Regions from separate parts of the Pseudomonas sp. FP453 genome, predicted to be linked through region 2. Evidence: riboswitches for the same ligand, from Rfam matches in the RefSeq annotation. Region 2 holds a riboswitch; the other holds the start of a gene.
The links. Region 2 has a riboswitch for manganese ahead of mntP (manganese efflux pump MntP). Riboswitches for the same ligand answer to the same signal wherever they lie in the genome.
Positions count from the first base shown of each region.

Region 1: linked by a shared signal. The riboswitch ahead of PSH87_RS04760 (TMEM165/GDT1 family protein) and the one ahead of mntP (manganese efflux pump MntP) in region 2 are both predicted to bind manganese.

Region 1 is NZ_CP117435.1:1,054,495-1,060,637, forward strand. It holds gene PSH87_RS04735 (1-acyl-sn-glycerol-3-phosphate acyltransferase) at 1-991, opposite strand, end outside; gene PSH87_RS04740 (CPXCG motif-containing cysteine-rich protein) at 1,124-1,306, shown strand; gene PSH87_RS04745 (putative signal transducing protein) at 1,318-1,578, shown strand; gene PSH87_RS04750 (SOS response-associated peptidase) at 1,615-2,235, shown strand; gene PSH87_RS04755 (M48 family metallopeptidase) at 2,342-3,160, shown strand; gene PSH87_RS04760 (TMEM165/GDT1 family protein) at 3,295-3,879, opposite strand; yybP-ykoY riboswitch at 3,969-4,088, opposite strand; gene PSH87_RS04765 (class I SAM-dependent methyltransferase) at 4,140-5,138, opposite strand; gene PSH87_RS04770 (2-hydroxyacid dehydrogenase) at 5,169-6,134, opposite strand.
Region 2 is NZ_CP117435.1:2,421,314-2,427,456, forward strand. It holds gene PSH87_RS11115 (DoxX family protein) at 1-239, shown strand, start outside; gene PSH87_RS11120 (alpha/beta fold hydrolase) at 282-1,100, opposite strand; gene PSH87_RS11125 (NAD(P)-dependent alcohol dehydrogenase) at 1,248-2,315, shown strand; gene mntP (manganese efflux pump MntP) at 2,475-3,038, opposite strand; yybP-ykoY riboswitch at 3,053-3,220, opposite strand; gene PSH87_RS11135 (hypothetical protein) at 3,260-3,571, opposite strand; gene PSH87_RS11140 (secretin and TonB N-terminal domain-containing protein) at 3,788-4,432, shown strand; gene PSH87_RS11145 (RNA polymerase sigma factor) at 4,429-4,974, shown strand; partial or broken gene PSH87_RS11150 (FecR domain-containing protein) at 5,012-5,942, shown strand; partial or broken gene gspJ (type II secretion system minor pseudopilin GspJ) at 5,949-6,143, opposite strand, start outside.

The DNA of each region.
Region 1 (6,143 bases), 1.4 Mb from region 2:
ATTGCGGGTCTGCCTCGCTCCACTGCGCGTACGCCAGGTAATGCACCGGAAACAACCGGTAACCGCCGAGAATCTGCCGGTCCATTTCCGTCGCCAGCACTTTGGTGTCTTCAAAGCGCTCGGTGATCGGCGGGGCGAAGTTCACATGCACCCGGCCCTTGTAGCCGGTGATGCCCAGGGCGATGCTCACGTCATCTTCGCCCGGCGCCTTGCAGTAGGTGCCGGTGGTGGCGCGGATATACAGCTCGCGCGCCTTGGCCGAATCGCAGGGGTCGTATTCGTAGCTGATGGACACCGGCGTCAGGTTCAGCGACTGGATCACCTCGGCAAACGGCTCATCCTTGCGGCTGACGTGGAACATCTTGAGGATCGCCGACTCGGTGCGGTCATCCCCGTCCTTGGCGCGGCCTTCGGCCTGGGCGATCCAGATCGACTCGCAGTCGTTGCGGATCGAATGGTTGATATAGGCCGACAGCAAGTTGAAGGCGGCCATCTTTTCTTTTCGCCCGGTGATCGAGCGGTGCACGATAAAGCTCTTGTTCAGGCGCATCAGGTCGCTGACAAACGGCTTTTGCAGCAAATTGTCGCCGATGGCGATGCGCGGCGTCGGCAGGCCGGCGTGGTACACGGCGTAGTTGACGAAGGCCGGGTCCATCACGATGTCGCGGTGGTTGGCCAGGAACAGGTAGGCGGTGCCGGACTTGAGCTGCTCGACGCCGGTGTAGGTCACGCCGTCGGTCGCGCGGTCGATGGTGTGGTCGACGTAGTACTCGACTTTGTCCTGCAGCGTCGCCACGGTGGTGACGCCGGCGAATTCACGGCGCAGCTTGCGGGCGATCATCGGCTTGAGCAGCCAGCCCAGGGCGCCGGCGAAGCGCGGAAAGCGGAAGTGGGTCAGGATGTCCAGAAAGGCCTTGTCACTGAACAGTCGGTCCAGCACTGCCGGGACTTCGCTGTCGTTGTAAGGTCGGATGGTATCGAATTGGCCCATCATGCTCTCTTGTTAGAAACGGCTAGGGTAAGTAAAGGAAATGCCAGGGAGCGGTCCGGGAAATGGGCCCGGCCGGAAATAGCCCTGTAAATAGACCGGCGATTATACGCACAAGTCACTCTGGAGGCTGCGATGCTGGAAACCGCGACGTACGATTGTCCTTATTGTGGGGAAGAGGTTGAGACAACGGTGGATTTGTCTGGCGGTGACCAGAACTATATAGAGGACTGCCAGGTGTGTTGCCGCCCGATCACTTTCGATCTACAGGTCCATGGCGACGAGTGGATGCTTGAAACCCGCAGTGAAAACGAATGACAGGACCGCCCATGCAGCGAATCTATGAACCGGAAAACCTGATGGAAGGCGAGTTGCTGCAGCAGATGCTCGCCAGCGAGGGTATCGAGGCGCACCTGGTGGGGCGCCATCTGCTCGGTGGCACCGGCGAGCTGCCGATATTCGGCCTGCTGGGCCTGGAGGTGGACAACGACCAGGCCGCGTGTGCCCGTGAGTTGATTACTGCCTATATCGGCGCGCAACCCATGCCCGGCGATGAACCCGACAGCTTCCCCGACGTGTTGGTCTGTTAGGCTGTCGGTCGGTTTACCCAAGAGTCGTGTTGCCCCATGTGTGGACGTTATGCCCTGTTTCGCTGGAATCCCTCCTTTGCTGCCTTGCCGGGCTTTCCGGCCGACCAGCAGGCCCAGTGGAACATCTCCCCGAATGACTCGGTGCTGATCCAGCGCGCCGACGCCGGCCAGCGCACCCTGGCCCGAGCGCGCTGGGGCCTGACGCCGCCCTGGCTGACCGACCTTTCGCGCACGCCCGCCCACGCCCGCGCCGAAACCCTGGCCGAGCAACCGATGTTTCGCGAAGCGTTTCGCCAGCGCCGTTGCCTGCTGCCGGCCAATGGCTTTTACGAATGGCGCGGCACCCAGCGCAAGCGCCCGTACTGGTTGACGCCGGGGGAGGGCTCCACGCTGTTTTTTGCGGCGATCTGGGAGGCCTATCCGGTGCAGGAACAAGTGTGGCTGAGCACGGCCGTGGTCACCCAACCCGCGCAAAGCCAGCGCCGGCCTTTGATTCTGGATGCCGCAGGGCAGGAGGCCTGGCTCAATCCCGAGACGCCTTTGCACACGCTCCAGGCGCTGTTGGCCAGCGAGCCGGCTGCGTTGCGTGAGCGTGTGTTGGCCAACATGGTCAATGATCCCAAGCTGAACGGACCGGAATGTTTGACGCCGGGTTGAGCTGCGCGTGAGATGTATCTGAAATTCTGCGGTTACACGTCTGTTGTATCTGGCGCCGATACACATGAGCGCCTAGGATACGCGCCATGTTTTCAGGGAGAGTGTCATGAAGAAATCATTGGCGATAAACGTTTTGGCAGCCGCGCTGCTGCTGGCTGGTTGCCAGTCGGTCAACACCACCACCGGCGGCGCCGTTGGCGTGGAGCGCAAGCAGTACATGTTCAGCATGCTGTCGAGCCAGGAAGTCGACCAGATGTATGCCCAGTCCTACCAGCAGACGTTGGGCGAGGCCAGCAGCAAGGGCCAACTGGACAAGACCAGCGCCAATGCCAAGCGTGTGCAGGCCATCGCCAACCGCTTGATCGCCCAGGCACCGACCTTCCGCCCCGATGCGGCGCAGTGGAAGTGGGAAGTGAACCTGATCAAAAGCGACGAGATGAACGCCAACTGCGGGCCTGGCGGCAAGATCTTTGTGTACAGCGCGTTGATCGACAACCTCAAGCTGACGGATGACGAACTGGCCGCGGTGATGGGCCATGAAATCGCCCACGCCTTGCGCGAGCACGGGCGCGAAGCCATGTCCAAGGCCTACGGTATCCAGATGGCGAAGCAGGGCGCGGGCGCGCTGTTCGGCCTGGGCCAGGACAGCCTGGCATTGGCCGATACCGTGGCCAACTACGGCATGACTTTGCCCAACAGCCGGGCCAATGAAAACGAAGCAGACCTGATCGGCCTGGAGCTGTCGGCTCGCGCCGGCTACAACCCGAATGCGGCGATCACCCTGTGGAACAAGATGGCCAAGGCTTCGGAAGGGGCACCGCCTGAGTTCATGAGCACTCACCCGGCGTCGGATAGCCGGATTGCGTCTTTGCAGGCGGCGATTCCGAAGGTGATGCCGTTGTACCAGCAGGCCAAGAAGTCCTGATACTAAAGGTCTGGTGAAGATCCAAATGTGGGAGCTGGCTTGCCTGCGATAGCGGTATGTCAGCTTGCACATCCCTAGCTGGCCCACCGCAATCGCGGGCAAGCCCGCTCCCACATGGGATTGGGTTTACAAATCTAGATCCAACCGCTGCTCTGCATCGCCTTGTAGACCGCAACCACCGCCAGCACGAAGAACGCCGTAGCCGCCAGTCGACGAATCAAGGTCAGCGGCAGCTTCTCCGCCGCAAAATTCCCCGCCAGAACCACCGGTACGTTGGCAATCAACATGCCCAGGGTGGTGCCGATAATCACCAGCCACAACTCGGGATACTGTGCCGCCAGCATCACCGTGGCGATCTGGGTCTTGTCACCGATTTCGGCAAGGAAGAACGCGATCAGCGTGGTCAGGAACGGCCCGAATTTGCGGGTGGTGCTGGCTTCGTCGTCATCGAGTTTGTCCGGCACCAAAGTCCACAACGCGGTGGCGCAGAAGCTCGCCGCGAGGATCCAGTGCAACACCGCATCCGAGAAGAAGCTGCCAAACCATGCGCCCACGGCACCGGCTGCCGCATGGTTGGCCAGGGTCGCGGCGACGATGCCGGCGATGATCGGCCAGGGTTTGCGAAAGCGTGCGGCCAGGATGAGCGCGAGCAGTTGCGTCTTGTCGCCGATTTCGGCCAAGGCAACGATTGCGGTAGGAACGAGTAATGAATCCAGCATCAGGTAGGTTTCCAGGGGCGGGTCGACACGGCTATGACACGTACAGCCTTCCCGCCCCGGGTAAGGTGTGCGTGTCATAGGTCTTGTCAAACCCCGGTCCGTCTGTGCGGACACCTGGGTCGCATACGCCATGGTCTGTTGACCAAGTATGTTGACGTATGCCGGACGAGCGTGGCGCTCGTGGGAGACTACTCCCCTAGGACGGAGCGGATTCTGCCTAGGCAAAACCCATTCGGCAAGCCTTCTTTTTCAAACGCCCGTCAGCCGCGCTTGGCGCGGTAGATGCGGAAACCATTGCCTTCGGCCTTGATTGCGCACACGCCCAGATGCTCTTCGATCAGCGGTTGGTACTTCAGGAAACTGTTGGCGACCAAACGCAGTTCGCCGCCTTTTGCCAGGTGTTTCGCCGCTTTTCGCAGCAGATTCTCCGTAGCGAAATAATCCGTGTGTACGCCGACATGGAACGGCGGGTTGCTCAGAATCGTGTTCAAACTCATCGGTGCGGCGTCGATCCCGTCGCCGGTCAGCACGTCGGCTTCCAGACCGTTGGCCGCCAAGGTCAGGCGGCTGCTGGCGGCGGCGAACGCATCCACGTCGAGCATCGTCACTGTGTTGTGCGGGTAGCGACGTTTGACCGCTGCCCCCAACACGCCCGCGCCGCAACCGAAGTCCAGCAGGTGACCGCTGGGCAGTTTGTCCAGATGCTCCAGCAGCAGTTCAGTGCCGCGATCCAGGCGACCGTGGCTGAACACCCCCGGCAAGCTCACGACCTTGAGCGGACCTTCAGGCAGCGGCACATCGAAGACTTGGGCCAGGCTTTCCAGTTCGACCGCTTGCGGCGCGTTGGCCACGGTGACTTGCCACAGTTGGCAATGCCGCGCGTTGTCCAGCTTGCGCGGCTTGCCGAAGGGGATCATCTGCTTGGCAGCACTTTCGATACCGCCTTTTTTCTCGCCCACCAGAAACAGTTCGGCGCCGGGCAAACGTGCGGCCACGGCATTGAGCAGGTAGTCGGTGAGGTCCTTGGATTTGGGCAGGAAAATCACCGCCGCATCAAATGCGCGCTCGGGCACATTGACCCCGAACTGGCTGCGCTCGGGGAAGCGTGCGTCGAGTGCCGCCTGGTCGCCGGCGTGCCAGCACCAGCCGTGGGCGTTGGGCAGGCGACCGAGCAGGTCGTCGGCGGGCAACCCTACCAGCAGCAGGTTGCCTTGAAAAAGTTCGGCCTGACGAAGCAGTACTTCACTGCGCGGATCCATGGTCTGCTCCTTGAAAAGGAGCGCAGTTTATCAACTGACGACACGTAGCGGGGCGCCGCTGAAAAAGCCCCGGGCGTTTTCCGCCAGCTGGCCGACGATGCGCTGGCGCGCTTCGCGGCTGCCCCAGGCGTTGTGGGGGGTAACGATCAGCCGCGGGATGTCACCGGCCAGCAGCGGATTGCCGTTGACCGGCGGCTCCACGCTCAGCACGTCGGTCGCCGCGCCGCCCAGATGGCCGTTGCGCAACGCATCGGCCAGGGCCTGTTCGTTGATCAAGCCACCGCGTGCGGTATTGACGATAAACGCGCCCGGCTTGAGCAGCGCCAGTTCGCGGGCGCCGATAAAGTCACGGGTGTGTTCGTTGAGCGGGCAATGCAAGGTCAGGGCATCCACCTGGGCCAGCAACTCATCCAGCGGCACGCGATCGGCGCGGGCAGGGCGCCCGGGAATCGCCCCGAGCAGCACGCGCATGCCAAAGGCTTCGGCCAGGCGCGCCACGGCGCTGCCCAACTCACCGTGGCCGAGCAGGCCGAGGGTCTTGCCTTCCAGCTCGACAATCGGGTGGTCCAGCAGGCAGAACTGCTTGGCTTGCTGCCACTGGCCGGCGCTGACGTCCCGTTGATAGTCCTGCAAGCGTGTCGCCAGGTTCAGCAACAGCATGATCGTATGCTGCGCCACTGACGGCGTGCCGTAGCCCTGGCAGTTGCTCACCGTGATGCCATGGGCGCGGGCGGCTTGCAGATCGATATTGTTGGTGCCGGTGGCTGACACCAGGATCAGCTTGAGGTCCGGGCAGGCCGCCAGGGTTTCGGCGTTGATCGCGATTTTGTTACTGATCGCCACCTGGGCGCCCTGCAGGCGTTCGATCACAGTCTGCGGCGTGGTCTGCTCGAATAATTGCAGGTCGCTGAAGCTGTCTCGCAGCTCGCTGAGATCGAGGTCTCCCAGGTCCAGGGAGGGGTGATCGAGGAAGACCGCGCGGCGATTGTTCGTCATCAACTGTAC
Region 2 (6,143 bases):
CGGTCACGCTGTCATTGGCGATTTTCGCCGAGGTGCTGTGCCCGTTGCTGATCATCGCCGGGGTGCTTGTGCGCTGGGCGTGCTTGCCGATCCTCAGCGTATTGTTGATTGCGTTGCTGGTGGTGCACCCGGAGTGGAGCCTGTTCGAGGCGCAGTTCGGCTGGTTGCTGCTGATTATTTTCACCACGCTGCTGATCAGCGGGCCAGGCCGCCTGGTGCCGAGCCAGCGTTTCAGCTGAAAAAAAGGCCGGGCAAGCCCGGCCAAATAAGGAGACGGTGTTTCAGCGGCTCAGAAACGCCAGCAAGTCTTCGTTCAACTGCTGGGCATGAGTCACGGCAAACCCGTGGGGCGCGTCCTTGTAAACTTTCAGCTCGGCACCCTTGATCAGCTCGGCGGCCACTTTACCGGTGGTTTCGAACGGCACGATCTGGTCGCCATCGCCGTGGATCACCAGGGTCGGCACGTCGATCTTGGCCATGTCCGGGCGGAAGTCGGTCTCGGAGAACGCGGTGACGCAATCCACCGTCGATTTGAGCGACGCCAGCAGGGCGACCTGCAAGGTCTGGGCCTGCACGCCGGCGGAGACGTTCTGGCCTTTGTTGATGCCGTAGAACGGCGCGTTGAAGTCGCTGATGAATTGCGCGCGGTCCTTCAGCAGCTCGGCCTTGAACCCGGCGAACACGTCCAGCGGCACACCCTGTTGGTAATCCGATTTTTGACCGAAGATCGGCGTCACGGCGCCCAGCAACACCAGGCCGGCGACACGGGCGCTGCCATGGCGTGCGATGTAGCGGGACACGTCGCCGCCGCCCATGGAGAAGCCCACCAGGGTCACGTCGGTGAGGTCCAGGTGTTCGATCAGCTGGGCGATGTCGTCGGCAAAGGTGTTGTAGTCATTGCCGGTCCACGGCTGGTCCGAGCGGCCAAAGCCACGGCGGTCGAAGGCGATGGTGCGATAGCCGCGGCTGCTCAGGTATTCCATCTGGTATTCCCACATGTCCGCATCCAGCGGCCAGCCGTGGCTGAACAGGACGGGCTTGCCGCTGCCCCAATCCTTGAAGTAGATCTGGGTGCCGTCTTTGGCAACGAATGTGCTCATGGAAAACTCCTGGGTGGGTGGGCTGAGAACTCTAGCTCACTATTGCGTGAAACCGGACGAAGGGCTTGTACCGGTGTGCTCGGTTGAACGGTTCAGCGTCTATGCTGGTCCACTGACTTCCACTGTCCGATCACACAGGTGAACGAAATGGCCAAGACTTACAGCTACGCCGCGCAGAACGCCAAGGATGCTCTCAAGCCCTACACCTTCGAGCGCCGCGCGCCGGGGGCGGAGGATGTGCAGATCGACATTCTGTATTGCGGCGTCTGCCACTCCGACCTGCACACCGCGCGCAACGAGTGGAACAACACCCTGTACCCGTCGGTGCCCGGCCATGAAATCGTCGGCCGCGTCACGGCGGTGGGCGCCAGCGTGAAAAACTTCAAGGTCGGCGACCTCGCGGGCGTTGGTTGCATGGTGGACAGCTGCCAACACTGCGCGTCGTGCGCCGAAGGCGAAGAACAATATTGCGAGAACGGCTTTACCGGCACCTACAACGGCCCGGTGTTTGGCGGTGAAAACACCTTTGGCGGCTACTCCGACAGCATCGTGGTCAAGGAGAAGTTCGTGCTGCGCATCTCCCACGATGACAGCAACCTGGCGGCCGTGGCGCCGTTGCTGTGCGCGGGCATCACCACCTATTCGCCGCTGCACCACTGGAAGGTCGGCCCCGGCAAGAAAGTCGGCGTGGTCGGCCTGGGCGGCCTCGGCCATATGGCGGTGAAGATCGCCCACGCCATGGGCGCCCATGTGACCTTGTTCACCACCTCACCGAACAAACGCGAAGACGGCCTGCGCCTGGGCGCCGACCAGGTGGTGGTGTCGAAGAATGCCGATGAAATGGCCGCCGTCACCAACAGCCTGGACTTCATCCTCAACACCGTCGCCGCGCCCCACAACCTCGACGCGTTCCTCAACCTGCTCAAGCGTGACGGCACCATGACCCTGGTTGGCGCCCCCGACAGCCCGCACCCGTCGCCGTCGGTGTTCAACCTGATCTTCAAGCGCCGCAGCCTGGCGGGGTCGTTGATCGGCGGGATTCAGGAGACCCAGGACATGCTGGACTTCTGTGCCAAGCATGGGATTGTCTCGGACATCGAGTTGATCGATATCCAGGGGATCAATGAGGCGTATGAGCGGATGCTCAAGGGCGATGTGAAGTATCGCTTTGTGATTGATATGGACAGCTTGAAGAAAGAACGCAACGCGGCCTAGTAACACCGCCCACTTGATTGTGGGCACTGCTTTCTGTGGGAGCTGGCTTGCCTGCGATGCAGACACCTCGGTCTTTCAGTTAGACCAAGGTGATGCCATCGCAGGCAAGCCAGCTCCCACAGAAAAGCCCGCACCCACCTGTTTGCTCAGCGCTGTTGCTTAGACCGACAAGTGCTCATACAAAATCGTCGCACCCACCACCATCAACACCACCCCGCCCACCATCTCCGCACGCTTGCCCACCACCGTGCCCAGCACCCGCCCAAGCATCATGCCAATGGTCACCATGGTCATGGTCGCCAGGCCAATCGCCGCCGACGCCACCAGGATATTCACATCGACAAACGCCAGGCCCACACCCACCGCCAGGGCATCGATGCTGGTGGCAAAGGCCGTCACGGCAAGAATCATGAAGGAGTGCTGGGTCGGCTTTTCAGCCTCTTCATCCTCGGCCTTGAGCCCGTTGTAGATCATGTGCAGGCCCAATGCGACCAGCAGGGTAAAGGCGATCCAGTGGTCCCAGTCTTCCACCCAGCGCGTGGCGGCGTGGCCGATGGCCCAGCCGATCATCGGGGTGATGGCTTCGATCACGCCAAAGATCAGGCCGGCGCGCAGGGCTTCGGTGAGGCGCGGTTTGTGCAGGCTGGAGCCTTTGCCGATGGCCGCCGCAAAGGCGTCGGTAGACATGGCCAGGGCCAGGAGGATCAGGGAAATGGGGTTCACGGTCAGGCTTCCAGTCGGGCTATGGGACACAACGACACGTCCACGCGCCCGACTTTAGGCATGGAAGTGTCGCTGGTCTCACCAACCGCAAAGCGATGTTCGTACCACGGCAGGTTGCCGAATATGTTGATACGAACGCTTCCAACAGGGTCAGAAGCCGGTTACTCCCCAACGAGGGAGGCGATCATAGGCAGGCACAGATGAAAATTTCGTCAAACGGCTCAAGGCCGTTGCGGTTTCACCGAGGTGCCGAAGCTATTGCCCATGCGCACGCTGGTGGCTGCCGGGGTGGACAGGCCCACGGCGTTCGGCGCGCGCTTGTCGACGGGAATGTTTTGCGCCTCACGGTTTTTTTTCGCCGCCTTGGTCGCGTTGCTGTCACTGCCCATCTGTTGGCTCAGGCAGCCGTAGTCGGGCGCCTTGTAGCCGTCCACCGAGACTTCGGTGCAGGTGCTTTTGCTGTTGTCGGCGTGGGCCAGCACGGGCAGGGCGGCGCACAGCAACAGGCTGGCAAGGCTGGGGAACAGTTTCATCGGGCCTCCTGGCAGGCCCTGGGAAGTGGGCCGGTAAGGCTTGAAAGTGTAGTGCAGCGGGCATCCCGTCACCGTGACGTTTTTTTTGCCATCACCGTAACATCAGGTTCATAAACTGGCCTCAGGATGACGGTTTTCAAGGACACGTCGGCCGTGCAGCGATGCAGAGCGGGGGGTGAACAGGGGGCCTGGCGGCGCGCCGTATGCGCCCTGGTCTTGCTGTGGCTGCTGGCAGGCGGCCGTATAGCGCAGGCGGAACCCGTATTGCTGACGTTGGACCTGCCGGCGCAAAACCTGGAGCACGCCCTGCAAGCCTACAGCCGCGCCACCGGCATGGCGGTGCTGGTGGACCGCGAACTGACCCGGGGCCGGCGCTCCATCAGCGTGCATGGGCGCTTCACGGCGCAGGAGGCTCTGGCAATGTTGCTGACCGGGAGTGGCCTGATGGCGCGTTATGCCCGCAGTGATGCGTTCACCCTGCAACTGGCGCAGGTCAGCCGGCCGGCCACCACCAAGGGCGCGTCGGCACGCAACGCCGCGCGGATCAACAACAGCTACGCCACGGCCTTGCAGCAGGCCATCGAGACCAGCCTGTGCGGTTCGCCCCTGACCCGTCCCGGCAGTTTTCGCGCCTTGGTGCAGGTGTGGGTCAACCCGGATGGGCTGATCGAGTACAGCCGGCTGGTCAGCTCCACCGGCGATGAACAACGCGATGAAGCACTGGTGCGCAACCTCAGTGCGGCCCGGGTCGAACGCCCCGCGCCGAGCTCGCTGCGCCAGCCGGTGACGTTGCTTTTGATGCCCGACACCACAGGAACACGCATGGAATGCACAGCAGGGAAGGGAGCCACGCACGGATGAAAAATACCGGGCACAGCACGATGGTCAGTTTGTTCCTGGCGTCCTACGAAGACTTCAAGGTGCGTTTGCGCAAGCGCCTGGGCTCGGAGGACCTGGCCAACGACGTCCTGCACGAAACCTACCTGCGGGTGGACCGCATGGACGTGCCGCCAAACCTCGCACAACCCAACGCCTACCTCTACCGCATGGCCTTGAACATCGCTGCCGACCGCCGCCAGGCCGACGCGCGCCTGCTCACCGGCAGCGAAGTCGAGGAGCTGCTGCAAGCCGCCGACGAAGCCCAGGACCCGTCGCGGGTGGTGGGCGGCCAGCGCGAGGTGCAATCGCTGGTCAAAGCCCTGTATGAGCTGCCCGCACGCCGGCGCAAAATCCTCATCGCCGCGCGTCTGGAGGAAGCGCCGCACCTGGAAATCTCCCAGCGTTTTGGCATTTCCACGCGCATGGTCGAGAAGGAAATCAAGGCCGCCCTCGGCCACTGCGCCAAGCGCCTCGAAAGAAAAGTGATTCAGCGGTTCGGTCCCGGGGCCGGAAAACCGTCTTAGTGTCGAGTCCCTGATAAAACCGTGAGTATGTGCGCGCTTGAACATTTTTAACCTCTCCACCGCCCGGGCAGCCTCCGCCAGTCCTTTGCACGATGAAGCCCGCGACTGGCTGCTCCTGCTGACGTCGGGCCGCGCCACCGTGGCCGACGCCAAGGCCTTGCAGGCCTGGCGTGCCCAGAGCCCGGAGCATGCCCAGGCGTTCGAGCAAACCAAGGTCCTGTGGCAGCAACTGGCCCCCGCCCTGGAGCACGCCGCGCCATCGCGCAGCTTTGGCCGCCGTGCCTTCCTGGGCGGCGCGATAGCTGCCTCGGCGGCGTTGGTCATGGTGCGCGTCGGCACGCCGGGTGGTTTTGCCGGGCTCACGGCCGACTATCGCACCGAGGTCGGTGAGCAGCGCCAAGTGCTGTTGAGTGACGGGGTCAGCCTGGAGCTCAATACCCAGACGCGCATCAGCCGGATCGGTGAGGGGATTGAATTGCTGGAAGGCGAAGTCGAGGTGGTCGCCCGTCTGGCGCAGCCGCTGCGGGTCCAGGCCGGTGACGGTTGGGTCAGTGCCGCGCAGGCACGCTTCAATCTGCGCAACACCGACCACAGCGTGTGCGTGACCTGCATCGAGGGTTCGCTGTCGGTGGACGCCGGCGGGCACAGTGTGAGCCTGGGCAGCGGCCGTCAACTGACCTACAGCGCGGCGGGCATCGGCGCGCCCGTGGTGGTCGACACCCAAGCCGTGGTGGCCTGGCGCGAACAGGTGTTGGTGTTCAACAACGCCACGCTGGCCACGGTGGTGGACGAGATCAATCGCTACCGCCCGCCCAGGGATGCTGGTGTTGCTCAACAAGGAACTGGGCCAGCGCCGGGTGCAGGCGCGCTTCAGCTTGCAGCAGCTGGCGGGCGTGGCGTTGCTGATTCGCGACGCGTACGGCGCCAAGTGCACGGAGCTGCCGGGTGGGGTGGTGTTGTTGAGTTGAGGCGCCTTACTGCAACGGCCCCACCACCTGCCGATATCGCTCCACCCCCTGCGGTGTCTCGCGCACCAGGCTGATCTCCAGCCCCAACGGCTCCTCGCGCTTATTGCCGCTCAACTGGCGCCAGCCTTTGTCCTTGTCCCACACCCGCACCTGCACATCACTCACGCCCCGCGAGCACCACCACGCCGTCCTTGGCCGCCG